2 regions of the Bradyrhizobium sp. 179 genome follow, and region 2 is predicted to be linked to the other one. Evidence: predicted binding sites of a transcription regulator. Region 2 holds the regulator's gene; the other holds the start of a gene.
What was found. The regulator LexA, encoded in region 2, represses DNA repair genes until DNA is damaged. The targets are predictions, from matches to a motif close to TGTTCNNNNTGTGTTCNG.

Region 1: rmuC (DNA recombination protein RmuC) is a predicted target of LexA. The motif match lies at 3,015-3,032, and genes of this name have one in related genera.

Annotation. Positions count from the first base shown of each region.
Region 1 is NZ_JADPJR010000104.1:84,190-91,296, forward strand. Features, by position in the region: gene IVB12_RS24290 (MFS transporter) at 1-1,190, opposite strand, end outside; gene IVB12_RS24295 (GIY-YIG nuclease family protein) at 1,351-1,653, opposite strand; gene rmuC (DNA recombination protein RmuC) at 1,784-2,983, opposite strand; gene def (peptide deformylase) at 3,155-3,679, shown strand; gene fmt (methionyl-tRNA formyltransferase) at 3,806-4,741, shown strand; gene truA (tRNA pseudouridine(38-40) synthase TruA) at 4,861-5,598, shown strand; gene dapE (succinyl-diaminopimelate desuccinylase) at 5,692-6,858, opposite strand; gene dapD (2,3,4,5-tetrahydropyridine-2,6-dicarboxylate N-succinyltransferase) at 6,869-7,107, opposite strand, start outside.
Region 2 is NZ_JADPJR010000009.1:196,368-203,474, forward strand. Features, by position in the region: gene IVB12_RS02755 (S41 family peptidase) at 1-408, opposite strand, end outside; gene IVB12_RS02760 (alpha-hydroxy acid oxidase) at 728-1,861, shown strand; gene IVB12_RS02765 (HAD family phosphatase) at 1,878-2,501, shown strand; gene IVB12_RS02770 (hypothetical protein) at 2,660-2,866, shown strand; gene glp (gephyrin-like molybdotransferase Glp) at 3,088-4,299, shown strand; gene lexA (transcriptional repressor LexA) at 4,477-5,178, shown strand; gene IVB12_RS02785 (hypothetical protein) at 5,746-6,180, shown strand; partial or broken gene IVB12_RS02790 (ComEC/Rec2 family competence protein) at 6,321-7,107, opposite strand, start outside.

The DNA of each region.
Region 1 (7,107 bases), on a different contig from region 2:
GCGAGCGCGGTGAGCAGCGCGTATTGCGTCGCCGTGTGCAACGGGTTCTTGCACAGGGCGGAGAGATAGGCGACGAAGATCACGGTGCCGATGGCGCTGGTGAAGTTCTCAGCCGTGATGGCGAAGGCGAGCGCCCATTGGCTGGTGCCGACGAACGCCAGCCAGGAGAACGAAAGGTTGGCGAGTGCCTGCACCACGCCGCCGATCCACAGGCTGGTCGCGAGCGAATAACGCCGCGCGACAAAACCGCCGGCAAAGCCGCCGAGCAACGTCGCGGCGAGCCCGACCCCCTTCACGATCGCCGCATAATCGTTGCGGGAAAAGCCGAGGTCGATCACGAACGGCGCGGTCATCGTGCCGGAGAACGCGTCGGTGAACTTGAACAGAACGACGAAGGCGAGCGCGGCGAGCGCGTCTTTCCGCGACAGGAATTCCGAGAACGCCCCGATCGCGGCGCGCAGCACGCGCGCGAACGCGGTCTCGGCCTTTGTCGCAGCTTCCGCCCGCACCGATTGCTCGGGCTCGGTTGCGAGGAGCGCCGTGATGGTGCCAATCAGCACCATCGCCGCCATCACCACATAGCCCCACATCCAGGCCGATTGCCGGCTAATGCCGGTGCCCTCGAAGCCGGAGACGATGAACAGCGCGCCCGCGGTCGAGACCAGCATGCCGATGCGATAGGCCGCGACATAAGCGGCCATGCCGGCTGCCTGCTCGCTCTCGGGCAAGCTCTCGACACGGAAGGCATCGACCACGATGTCCTGGGTCGAGGACATGGTTGCGACCAGCAGCGCGCCGAGCGCGACGTAGAACGGCGAGCGCGCGGGATCGGTGAGCGCCAGCAGCAGGATGGCGATGATCAGCAACATCTGCGAGAACAAGAGCCAGCCACGCCGCCGCCCGAAGGCGCGGGTGAACAGCGGCACATGCATCGCATCCACCAATGGCGCCCACAAAAATTTCAGCGTGTAGGGCGTGCCGACCAGCGCAAACAGCCCGATGGTCTTGAGATCGACTCCGGCCTCGCGCATCCACACCAGCAGCGTCGAGCCCGACAGCGCCAGCGGCAGGCCGGATGAGAAGCCGAGGAACAGCACGATCAGCACCCGCGGTTGCAGGTACACGGCAAGGCTGTCACGCCAAGAGGCGGCGGCAGCGCCGGCGGAGGAGGTCGCGTCGGGTGCGGTCATGCGGAGGTGTTAGCAGATTCTGGCCGCCACAAGGGAGGTGTCGTCGCCCTCTCCGCTGTCATCGTCCGCGAAGGCGGACGATCCAGTATCCACCAGCGTCTCGATCCAATAGGACCGCCGCGGCGTACTGGATGCCCCGCCTTCGCGGGGCATGACGACCTTATGGCAGCCCGGCTATTCCGGGATACAAGTCATCCCAGTTCGGGTTGTGCTGCTCAATCAGCCGGATCTTCCAGGCCCTGTTCCACTTCTTAAGGCGCTTCTCGCGCTTTATTGCGTTCTCGGGATCATCGAACTGCTCAAAGTAGACAGCCTTGCGACGTCGTACTTTTCCGTGAAGCTCTCGACGAGTTTTTGATCTGTGCTCTGCGACCCGGCGGATGAGGTCATTTGTCACGCCGATATAGAGCGTTGCGCCAATTTTGCTGGCGAGAATGTAGACGTAGTAATGGCGTGCACTCATGCGACACCCCTACTGCTGTCATCGTCCGCGAAGGCGGACGATCCAGTAATCACCAGCGCCTCGGCTCAACCACGATTGCCGCGGCGTACAGGATGCCCCCTGCGCGGGGCATGACAGTGTGCCCCAAATCTCACTCCCCTGCCTGCAGCTTCCTCGGGAACACCTCGCCCGCGCCCGTCGCTACCAGCCGTGGGGCATCGGGGGCATCGCTCTTGCTGAAATCGAGCTCCTCGATACGTCCGGCGCGCTTTTCGATCTTGTCGGCCGAGATCAGAACCTGGCGGACGTCCTCGTTGACGTCGGAGAAATGCTTTTGCAGTTTCAGCACTCGGTCGCGCAGACGACTCAAATCGTCGCCGAGCTTGATAACCTCGGTGCGGATCTGGTCGGCTGCGTCGCGCATGCGCGCGTCCTTCATGATCTGCTGCATCACCTGGATCGCGAGCATCAAAAGCGACGGCGACACCAGCACCACGCGAGCGCGGTACGCTTTCTGGATCACGTCGTCAAAGCCGTCATGGATCTCGGCATAGACCGATTCCGACGGCACGAACATCAGCGCCATCTCCTGGGTCTCGCCCGTGACGAGGTATTTTTCGGCGATGTCGCTGACGTGCTTCATCACGTCGCCGCGTAGCCGCTGCGTGGCAATCCGCCGCTCCTCGTCGGTGCGGGCATCGTGCAGGGCCGTCACCGCCTCCAGCGGAAATTTTGCATCGATGCAGAGCGGGCGCTGGTCGGGCAGGAACACGACGCAATCCGGCCGCTTGCCGGTCGAGAGCGTGAACTGGAACTCGTAGGACCCCTTTGGAAGACCGTCCTGGACAATCGCCTCCATCCGCGCCTGGCCGAAGGCGCCGCGCGACTGCTTGTTGGCGAGCACGTCGCGCAGGGTCGTCACCTGGGTGGTGAGGTCGGTGAGGTTCTTGTGCGCGCTGTCGATGATGCCGAGCCGCTCATGCAGCGCGCGCAGGCTCTCCATGGTGTTGCGGGTGGAGTGTTCCATGGACTGGCCGACGCGATGCGTCACCGAATCCAGCCGCTCATTGACCGCCCGTGCCATCTCGGCCTGGCGGCCGGCCAGCGCCTGGGTCATGGCGTCGACCCGGCCCGAAGCCTCGCTCTGCGCCCGCAGCACCTCGCTCAGGCGCTCCTCGAGCTCGTCGGCACGGATGGCATTGGCCATCGCGAGTTCCGCGCCGCGCCGCCCGGAGCGCGCGATCACCACGGCAATCACCACCAGCAGGATGAGGACGAGGGCGCCGAAGCCGATCAGCGCGTCGATGGTGCGCACCGGCCAGTCGCCGAGCACGAAGATGATCTCGTTCATGCCGACCCTTCTAGCCGATTCGCCGGGCTCCACGAACGAATAGCGAACGTCTATGGCCAAAGTCCCGTTGATTCTTATGGTTAACGAAATCTGAAGTTTTATGGTTAGCGGAGGGTTAACGGAGTTCCGCGCCGGATTGACCGCACCCGACACGCAGCTTAAATCGCGGCCATGGCCCTAAGAGAAATCATCATCCTGCCCGACAAGCAGCTGCGTTTGGTCTCCAAGCCGATCGAGAAGGTCACGTCGGAGATCCGCAAGCTTGCCGACGACATGTTCGAGACCATGTACGACGCGCCTGGCATTGGCCTCGCCGCGATCCAGGTCGCGCAGCCGCTGCGGCTGATCACCATGGACCTCGCCAAGCGCGACGAGGACGGCGAGACCAGGCACGAGCCGCGCGTCTTCATCAATCCGGAGATTCTCTCCTCCTCGGAGGAACTTTCAGTGTACGAGGAAGGCTGCCTCTCGATCCCCGAATATTACGAGGAGGTCGAGCGCCCGGCGAAGGTGCGCGTGCGCTTCACCGATCTCGACGGCAAGCTGCACGAAGAGGATGCCGAAGGCCTCTATGCCACCTGCATCCAGCACGAGATCGATCATCTCAACGGCGTCCTGTTTGTCGACTACCTGTCGAAGCTGAAGCGCGACCGCGTCATGAAGAAGTTCGAGAAGGCCGCCAAGCGCGCGGGGTAGAGTAGGCTTTCTGTCGTTCCGGGGCGATGCGAAGCATCGAACCCGGAACCTCGAGATTCCGGGTTCGGCTCTTCGCGCCGCCCCGGAATGACTGTCACGGGATTGCGCCTTTCGCAGGTCTTCCACATGCCCCTCCGCCTGATCTTCATGGGCACGCCCGATTTCTCCGTGCCGACGCTGCTCGAGCTGGTCGCGCATGGCCACGAGATCGCCGCCGTCTACACCCGCGCGCCGAAGCCGGGCGGACGGCGCGGCCTGCAATTGCAGCCCACTCCGGTTGAAGAAGCCGCGCGAAAACTCGGCGTTCACGTGCTGACGCCGAAGACGTTGAGGACGCCGGAAGCGCTCGACGAGTTTCGCGCCTTCGATGCCGATGCCGCCGTCGTCGTCGCCTATGGCATGATCCTGCCGCAGGCGATCCTCGATGCGCCGAAGCTCGGCTGCTACAATCTGCACGCTTCGCTCTTGCCGCGCTGGCGCGGCGCCGCGCCGATCAACCGCGCCATCATGGCGGGCGATGCCGAAAGCGGCGTGATGGTGATGAAGATGGATGTCGGCTTAGATACCGGCGACGTCGCCATGGCCGAGCGCATCGCGATCACCGACAGCATGACCGCGGCCGATCTGCACGATCGCCTGTCCCGGTTAGGTGCCGATTTGATGGTGCGCGCGATGGCGGCGCTCGCACGCGGCGGGCTCCAGCTCAAAAAGCAGAGCGAGGACGGTGTCACCTATGCCGCTAAGATCGACAAGGCCGAGGGGCGGATCGATTGGACCAAACCCGCACGCGCGGTGCTGCGCCACATCCATGGCCTGTCGCCGTTTCCCGGCGCCTGGACCGAGCTTGTGGACGTCAGCGAAAATGCGCGCGTCAAGATCCTGCGATGTGAATTGGCGAACGGCTCAGGTGCGCCGGGCGAGGTGCTCGACGACCACCTCACCATCGCCTGCGGCGAGGGTGCGGTTCGCATCCTCGAGCTGCAGCGCGAAGGCAAGGCCAGGATGCGGGCCGCGGACTTTCTGCGCGGCGTGCCTGTGAGGGCCGGCGCGAAATTCAGCTGACACTGTCATACCCCGCGAAGGCGGGGTATCCAGTACGCCGAGGCTTCTCGGTTGATCTGATAGGCTGCGGAGTACTGGATTGCCCGCCTTCGCGGGCAATGACGGTGAAACTGGACACGATGCCCCGTTACAAGCTCACCATCGAATATGACGGCGCGCCGTTCTTCGGCTGGCAAGTGCAGGAGACGCTGCCCTCGGTGCAGGGCGCGCTGGAGGCCGCGGTCAAGGCGATGACCGGCGCGGGCGCGCGGGTGCATGGCGCTGGCCGCACCGATGCCGGCGTGCACGCGCTTGGCCAGGTCGCGCATGTCGACATCGGCAAGCAATTTGCGCCGGATCGTTTTCGCGACGGGCTCAACGCGCATTTGCGCCCGCATCCGATCGCGGTGCTCGAGGCCGAGATCGTCCCCGAGACCTTCGAGGCACGCTTCTCGGCCATCAAGCGCCACTACCGCTACCGCATCATCAACACCCGCGCCAATCTCGCCATCGACGTCGGTCGCGCCTGGCGCGTGCCGCGCCGGCTCGACAGTGACGCGATGCATGCAGCAGCCCAGCGTCTGCTCGGCAAGCACGACTTCACGACGTTCCGCGATACCGAGTGCCAAGCCAAGTCGCCGGAGAAGACGCTCGATCAGCTCGACGTGATACGCGACGGCCGCGAGATCACCATTGTCACCTCTGCGCGCTCGTTCCTGCACAGCCAGGTGCGCTCGATGGTGGGATCGCTGGTCTGGGTCGGCGAGGGACGCTGGACGGCCGATGATCTGTCGGCCGCACTCGCCGCCCGCAGTCGCGCCGCCTGCGGCATCGTCGCCCCGCCGCAGGGGCTGTATCTGGTGAAGGTGGATTATTAGAGCCTAATGCCGCCAGTAGCGTCATGCCCGGGACAAGCCCGGGCATGACGGCGGAGGATTTGGCGAAGACACCGCAGGCAAAGCAGCAGCACCTTACGCAAAATACCGCGCCAAAATTCCCCGATACACCCGCGTCAGCTTCTCCAGATCCGTCACCGGCACCCGCTCGTCGATCTGGTGCATGGTCTGGCCGACCAGGCCGAACTCGATCACTGGGCAGTAGCTGGAGATGAAGCGCGCGTCCGACGTGCCGCCCGAGGTCGACAGCTCCGGCTTGCGGCCCGTCACTTCTTCGATCGCGGACACTGCAAGATCGGTGAACGGGCCGGGCTTGGTCACGAACACGTTGGAGTTCGAGTGATCCCAGACGATGCGGGCGCGGATGCGGTTGCCGCAGGCTTTGGCGAGGCGCGCCTCGACCAATTCGCGCAAGGATGCTTGCGTGTGGTTGTCGTTGTAGCGGATGTTGAATTTCGCGCGGGCCTCGCCGGGGATGACGTTGCTGGCCTTGTTGCCGACGTCGACCGAGGTGAATTCGAGATTGGAGGCCTGGAACTGGGCGCTGCCATGGTCGAGCGGCTCGTCGGAGATCGCCACGATCAGCCGCGCGATATCAGGCACCGGGTTGGAGGCGCGATGCGGATAGGCGACATGGCCCTGCACGCCGTCGACATAGAGCGTGCCGGATTGCGAGCCGCGGCGGCCGACCTTGATGGTGTCACCGAGCGTCTCGACGTTGGAGGGCTCGCCCAGCACGCAATGGTCGAACTTTTCGCCGCGCTCGGCGGCCCATTCCAGCAGCTTGACCGTGCCGTTGATCGAAACGTCTTCCTCGTCGCCGGTGATCAGGAAGGAGATCGAGCCCTTGCCGTCCTTGCGCGGCTTGCCCTCATTGGCGGCGAGATGCTCCAGCACCGCCGCCACCGAGCAGGCGATGCCGCCCTTCATGTCGACCGCGCCGCGGCCGTGCAGGAAACCATCCCGGACCTCGCCCGAGAACGCGCCGACGCTCCAGGCGCTCTCGTCACCGGGCGGCACCACGTCGGTGTGGCCGGCAAAGGTGATGTGCGGGCCCTCGCTGCCGATCCGCGCATAGAGATTGTCGATGTCGGCGGTGCCGGGTTCGCTGAAGGTCACGCGGTGACAGGTGAAGCCTGCTGCGTTCAGGGCTTGTTCAAGCACCCCGAGCGCACCGGCATCGGCCGGGGTTACCGAGGGGCAGCGGATGAGATCGCGGGCAATGGAGAGAGCATCGGTCATGCGCGTCCGATCAATCCCGCAGCAGCTCGTTGATGCTCGTCTTCGACCGCGTGCGCTCGTCGACGCGCTTGACGATGACGGCGCAGGCGGTGCTCGGACCGGGCTGGCCGTTCTTCATGGGCTTGCCGGGCAGCGCGCCCGGCACCACCACGGAATATTCGGGCACTTCGCCCATGAAGATTTCGCCGGTCTCGCGGTCGACGATCTTGGTGGAGGCGCCCAGGAACACGCCCATCGCCAACACCGCGC
Region 2 (7,107 bases):
GTCGCCGGACATGATGCCGGCCTTCGAGGCCGGCGTGTCGTCGATCGGCGAGACGACCTTGACGAGGCCATCCTCCATCGTGACCTCGATGCCGAGCCCGCCAAACTCGCCGGAGGTGGTCTCCTGCATCTCGGTCCAGGCCTTGGCATTCATGTAGCGCGAGTGCGGATCGAGCGAGGTCACCATGCCCGTGATCGCGCCTTCGATCAGCTTGGCATTGTCGGGCTTCTCAACATAGTTCGCCTTGACCCGCTCGAACACTGCGCCGAACAGATTGAGCTGGGAATAGGCATCGTCCGCGCTCGCCGCCGCCCGTGCCGCCCACACGCTGCCGTGGGGACTGGCTACCAGAAGGGTCAGACACACTCCCGTGAGCGCGCCCAGGGGGAACAGCAGGGTTTTCCGCATGGATAGGCTGGCCTTTTGCTTAGCGGTTCTGTTGAGGGCTTATCTCTCGGGCTTGGAAGCCGCCATGCAAATGGCGATCCAGGTCACCTCTCACAACACCATTCTGGTTTCTTCAAGGCCGCCTGGAAGGCCGGCGGCGGTACGCCGGCGAAATCCCTTCGCTTCGGCTTAAACTTTTGGCAACGTTCCGAAACCGCTTCGCGCAACGCGGCATCGGTCGGCCGCCCACGCCTCGCAGCTATGCGATTTTAGGATGGTTTTGGAGGGCCGGACACGCTAGGCGATGGCGACAAGACTTCAAATTCTCGGGAGGACAACAATGAATGACGCGCCCCGCATCCGGCCGGACAGGAACGTCGAACTCGGCGCCAGCAACGAGCCGTTCCAGAACCTGCACGAGTTCATCCGGAAGGCGCGCGCCAACCTCAACCAGAATGCCTGGGACTACATCGTCGGCGCTGCCGAGACCGAGACCACGATGCGCCGCAACCGCATGGCGCTGGACGAGATCGCCTTCCGCCCGCGCGTGCTGCGCGACGTTCGCAAGGTCGACGGCTCCGTCGAGCAGTTCGGCCGCAGGATGCGGCTGCCGGTGGTGCTCGCCCCCGTCGGTGCGCTGGAGATCTTCGATCCCGATGGCGCGGCAAGCGTCGCGCGCGCCGCCGGCACCTTCGGTGCGGCGCACATGTTGAGCTCGGTGTCCGAGCCGGGGCTCGAGAAGACCGGCGAGGCCGCGCCCGACGCGCTGCGGCTCTATCAGCTCTATGTCCGCGGCGACGATGCCTTCGTCGCCGATGTCGTCAGCCGGAGCGAGAAGAACGGCTATGCCGCGTTCTGCCTGACTGTCGACACCGCCCATTACAGCCGTCGCGAACGTGACATCGCCAAGCGCTACGTTCGCGAAAGCCGCCTGCGCGCGACCGGCGGCGATTTCCAGAAGGGTCTGGAATGGCGGACGGTGAAGATGATCAAGGACAAGTTCAGGATCCCACTGATCCTGAAGGGCATCGCCACCGCCGAGGACGCTCAGATCGCGATCGATCACGGTGTCGAGTGGATCTACGTCTCCAACCATGGCGGCCGTCAGCTCGATCACGGCCGCGGCGCCATGCATGTGCTGCCTGAAATCGTCGAGGCGGTGAAGGGCCGCGCCAAGATCATGGTCGATGGCGGCTTCTGCCGCGGCACCGACATCGTCAAGGCGATCGCGGCCGGCGCCGACATCGTCGGCATCGGCCGGCTGCAATGCTGGGCGCTGGCCGCGGCCGGCGAAGCAGGCGTGATGCGAATGCTGGAACTGCTGGAGGACGAAGTGCTGCGCTGCCTCGGCCTCCTGGGTGCCACCTCGTTCGCCGAAGTCGACAAATCCTGCCTGCATCAGGCGACCGCAACGAATGCGCCGAGCGTGTTCAGCGCGTTCCCGCTGTTCGACCACGAGCCCTACCGATACTGAAAAGTGAAAGAACGCGATGACCTCACTCTCCCCCGGTAGCGCCGATGCGCTCCTGTTCGATCTCGGCCGCGTGGTGCTCGATATCGATTTCTCCAAGGCGATCGCCTGCTGGGCGGGGCATGCGGGCTGCCAGCCCGAGGCCATCGTCGCACGCTATGTGCGTGACGAGGCCTACCGGCTGCACGAGGTCGGCAAGATCAGCGACGAGGATTATTTCCAATCGCTGCGTTCATCGCTCGGGATCGGCATTTCCGACGCGCAATTTCTGGAGGGATGGAACGCGATCTTCGCCGGCGAGATGCCTGAGATCGCCGAGCTCTTGCCGCGCGCGGCGAAGCAGGTGCCGCTATATGCCTTCTCCAACACCAACCGGCCACATGTCGACTATTTCTCGAAGGAATATGCCGGGGTGCTCGGGCATTTCCGCGAGCTCTATCTGTCGTCCAGCATCGGCCTGCGCAAACCGGATGCAGAGGCGTTCGATCATGTCGTGGCGGCGATCGGCCTGCCAGCCAGCCGAATCGTCTTCTTCGACGACCTTGCCGAGAACATCGAGGGGGCGCGAGCGCGTGGACTGACGGCGGTGCATGTCACCTCGCCCGGTGATGTCGGCAAGGCCTTGCTAGCGTTGGGAATTTGACCACCGATGCCGACCGGATCGGGTCGGGTTCCGGGCACCCAAATCCGCTCGGGTAGGGACCAATTCACTTTGTACATTTTTGTACAGAGTTCCGGGAACGGAATACCTCCCTCCGGACTCTATGAGTCCGTTGGGACGTCTACATCGGACTTATTCTCGTGCTGGGCAAAGCCTACCTCACAAAGCAAGCCTCCTTGCTGCTCGAATTCGCCAAGACCACCTCGGATTCGCGCCTCTCCGCCAAGCTGATCAGCAAGGCCGCCGACCTAAAGTCGCAGGCCGATCCGCTGCCGGACAAGGATCAAAGCCCCAAAGCTCCGGACGTGACAGCCGGCGTCAGTTCGGGCGAACAGACGCAGAGTTGATCCGATGCTGGCCGTGGCGCTCATCCTTGTCGTCCTCGCCATGGCTATCCTCGTACCGGTCTGTCTCGCCTTCCGGATCATGCCGTGACCGGTCTGCGCACGATTCTTCATGACGGAGATCACGCAGGATAAATCATCCTGTCGGCGCCTTTGCCTCACGCCTGCACTCGGCTAGAACTTTCGCCGCCCATTGCCGATATGCTCAGCAGGAGTTTCCGCCCTTGGCCTTGATGCCGGTTTCTGACGCGCTTGCCGCGGTGCTGGCAGGTGCGGAGCCGCTGCCTGAAGCGATGGTTTCCCTCAACGAGGCCTATCATCGCGTGCTCGCACGCGATGTCGCGGCGCTGCGCACACAGCCGCCGGAAGCAATGTCGGCGATGGACGGCTACGCGGTGCGCGCGAGCGATGCAACAAAGCTCGATAGTGCGCTCACCTTGATTGGCGAGGTGGCGGCGGGTCGTCCATTCGCGGGAACGCTGGGCCCCGGCGAAGCCGTGCGGATCTTCACCGGCGGCGTCATTCCCAACGGTGCCGACGCAGTCGTGATCCAGGAGGACACGGTTGCGGACGGCAAGCGCATCACGATCAAGGAAGCCGCCATTGCCGGCCGCCACATCCGCCCCGCGGGCGTCGACTTCTCCGAAGGCGACCTGCTCCTGCGCAAGGGAACCCGTCTCACCGAGCGCGATCTCGCACTCGCCGCCGCCATGAATCATCCGCAGCTTGCCGTCTGCCGCCGTCCGAAGGTCGCGATCCTCGCCACCGGCGACGAACTGGTAATGCCGGGAACCACGCCCGGTCGCGGCCAGATCGTCTATTCCAACGGCTACGCCCTGCACGCGCTCGCCCGCAGCGAGGGGGCCGATACCATCGACCTTGGCATTGTCGCCGATACGCTGGAGGCCACCACTGCCGGCATCCGCCGCGCCCGCGAGAGCGGCGCCGAGATCCTGGTCACGAGCGGCGGCGCGTCGGTCGGCGACCACGATCTGGTCCAGCAGGCGCTGAGGGACGAAGGCGTCGCGATGGCGTTCTGGAAGATCGCGATGCGCCCGGGCAAGCCGATGATGCATGGGCGGCTCGGCGGGATGCGCGTGATCGGCCTGCCGGGTAATCCCGTGTCATCCTACGTGTGCGCCTTCCTGTTCCTGGTGCCGCTGATTCGCGCCTTGTCGGGACGATCCGTGATTCATCACCGACAAGAGCGCGCCGTGCTCGGCCGCGATGTGGACGCAAACGATATGCGCGCGGACTATCTGCGCGCACATCTGGAGACGCGCGACGACGGCACGCTGGTGGCCCTTCCCGTCGATCACCAGGATTCCTCGCTGCTTGCGAATCTCGCTGCAGCACAGGCACTTCTCGTCCGCGCACCGTTCGCTCCGAAGGCAGAGGCCGGCTCGCCTTGCGAGGTGCTGCGCCTGCCCGTCTGAACGCATCCACTACACGCGTTCCGCGAACTTTGCCGCGTTCACGGTAAATTAAGCAGTTGCGGAACACATATGGAACATATAGTGTCCGTTCATGATTTGTTTCGAGCATGTAGCGGTCTACCGCTCCAATTCAGCGTCTCGGAATCGAACGACATCAACCGGGGGACTTTGGTCGAGATGTTAACGCGCAAACAATACGAGCTTCTGCGGTTCATCAGCGAACGTCTGAAGGAAAGCGGCGTGCCGCCCTCCTTCGACGAGATGAAGGATGCGCTCGACCTGCGCTCGAAATCGGGCATCCATCGCCTGATCACTGCGCTCGAGGAGCGCGGCTTCATCCGCCGCCTGCCCAACCGCGCCCGCGCCATCGAGGTGATCAAGCTGCCCGAGCTCCAGGCCGCCGCCGGCAGCCGCCGCGGCTTCACGCCGAGCGTCATCGAGGGCAATCTCGGCAAGGTGCGCGCGAGCTCCAGTTCTTCCGCGGACGAGGGCGAGCGTCCCGTTGCGGTGCCCGTGATGGGTCGCATCGCGGCCGGCACGCCGATCGAAGCGTTGCAGACCCGCAGTCACACCATCAGCGTGCCGCCCGACATGCTCGGCTCAGGCGAGCACTACGCACTCGAAGTGCGCGGCGATTCGATGGTCGAAGCTGGCATTCTCGATGGCGACATGGCGCTGATCCAGCGTAACGAGAGCGCCGATACCGGCGACATCGTGGTGGCCCTGATCGACGACGAGGAAGCGACGCTCAAGCGCTTCCGCCGCCGGGGGGCGTCGATCGCGCTCGAGCCCGCCAATGCCGCCTATGAGGTGCGCATCCTGCCGCCGAACCGGGTGAAGATTCAGGGCAAGCTGATCGGGCTGTACCGCAAGTACTGAGACGAGCTAGCGGTCATTCGATACCAATGATTCCGATTGGAGCGGACGACGGTCCGCTCCAGCTGGATAGTCTTTTGGTCTTGCGCAGATTATCCGGCCCCTCTCTCCGGCGCTCCATCCTCGGCATGCGGCCCCAAGCACTCATCGCTTGTGAAGAGATCTTAGGAGATTACGATGTGCAGGATCGCCTTAAGCGCCTTCGCAGCGTGCTGATCGCTTGATCGGCCGCGCAAGCATTCGCAACTCAATTGCAGCACCACGCACGCAAGTCGGCGCACGCAGGGAGCGAGCATTTCCGCAACGCCCGAACTGCCATCGACCGACAGCCACGGCGAAGCTGGCCACATTCCCCTGGTCGGCGCCCGTAGGCCACGGGCGCTCGCATCCGCCGAATGCACTGAAGCGAGCTTTGTTCCTATGGCTTCGGGAAAGATAATGTGATCGCGTCCGGCAACGCCAGCCGCAGATTTGCCTACAACGGAGCAGAGCGTTACGTGCTTCCACTCTGATAGAGGCTTGCGCCTCCGAAGGAGGCGCGGGTTGCTATCTTCGAATGAGGAGCACCCGATGTGTGACTACAGCCTGCATGCCGTTGCATCTCGCCCCGCCGAAGTCGGCGAGACGATCGTGTCGACAACGTTCCGCGGCACCTCAACGCGCGGCTTTGCTTCCGCGGCCGATCCGACCGTGGCCGTCTGCCTGCTGCCGGGAACGGAGCTCGCCTTCGCCGACAACGTCCGTTACGATAATCGCTGGATCTGGACGCGCACCATCAACTCCCGCGTCGGCAAGTTCGGCAAGATCGATCCGCACATACCCGACCGCCATCATGACGCGATCGAATTCCCCGACGGCAAATACGTGCTGGTGACGCAGCTCGTCGAAGGCCAGCGCGCAACCGTGCTGCAATTGCCGGTGACGCAGCCGGTCAGCGAGCGCGAGCACAAGCCGCAGATCGTCGCCGATAGCCGGTCGACGATCACGCGCTTGCCGATTGGCTGAGCCGTCCCCGCCCGCGGGGTCGGGCCAGGATTGAAATTGCCATCGCCGGCCGAGGCCGGCGAGATGGTAAGATTTAATGCTGCGGAACGTCCGGTCGGACCCGGACCTACTCTTCGCGTTTGTTTTTAATCGTCCGGCGCCTAATCGTCGACCTGCAGGTCGGTCTCCGCCGGCGTTGCATCCCGGTTGCGGGCCGCGGCCGTCCTCGGCACAAGGCTGCCGTCGAAATCACCCTCGCCGGCGCCGGCCGGCAGCCAGGGACGGCTTGTGCCTCTTGCTCTCACCGCCTGAATCGCAAAGCCGTCACCACGCTGCGTCAATGCCAGCGCGCCTTGGCTGGCGAGACGTTGCCGGTCGACCACCATCGCCGCGCAATCGGGCGGCGCGGGGCGCGTCGTGACCACCAGCGCGGCACGACTGCAATCCTCAGCCAGCGCATCGATGCGCAGGGAAAGCGCGACCAGCCGACCGTCGGCAAGCGGCGTCACACAGCCGGACTCATCGCACGACACGCCGTCAGCCAGCGAGCTACTCCCGGCATCGCGCGGATCGGCGTCGGCAGCTAACCACTGTTTGAGCAGAAAGCCATCCTTGCTCGCCCGGATCACATGCAACTGCCCGTCCCTGCCCCGCACCGCGACGCTGGCGCCGTCCCCGGCAATCAGGATATCGGGCTGCCGCACCGACAGCCCCCACGCGATGGAAGCCAGCAGCACCAAGGCACCGGACCAGCGCAAGGGCGTGCGCAACAGACCCATCACGATGATCCCGAGGCTTGCCGCGATCAACGGCGAACGCAGGGATCCGGCCGACTGCACCGGGCAGCGCCGCAACCCAGCGCGACACCGCGACCATCCAGTCGATGCCGATCCCCATCAGCCACCAGAACACACCGTCAAGCCCAAAGGGAGCCGCGAGCAGGCCGAA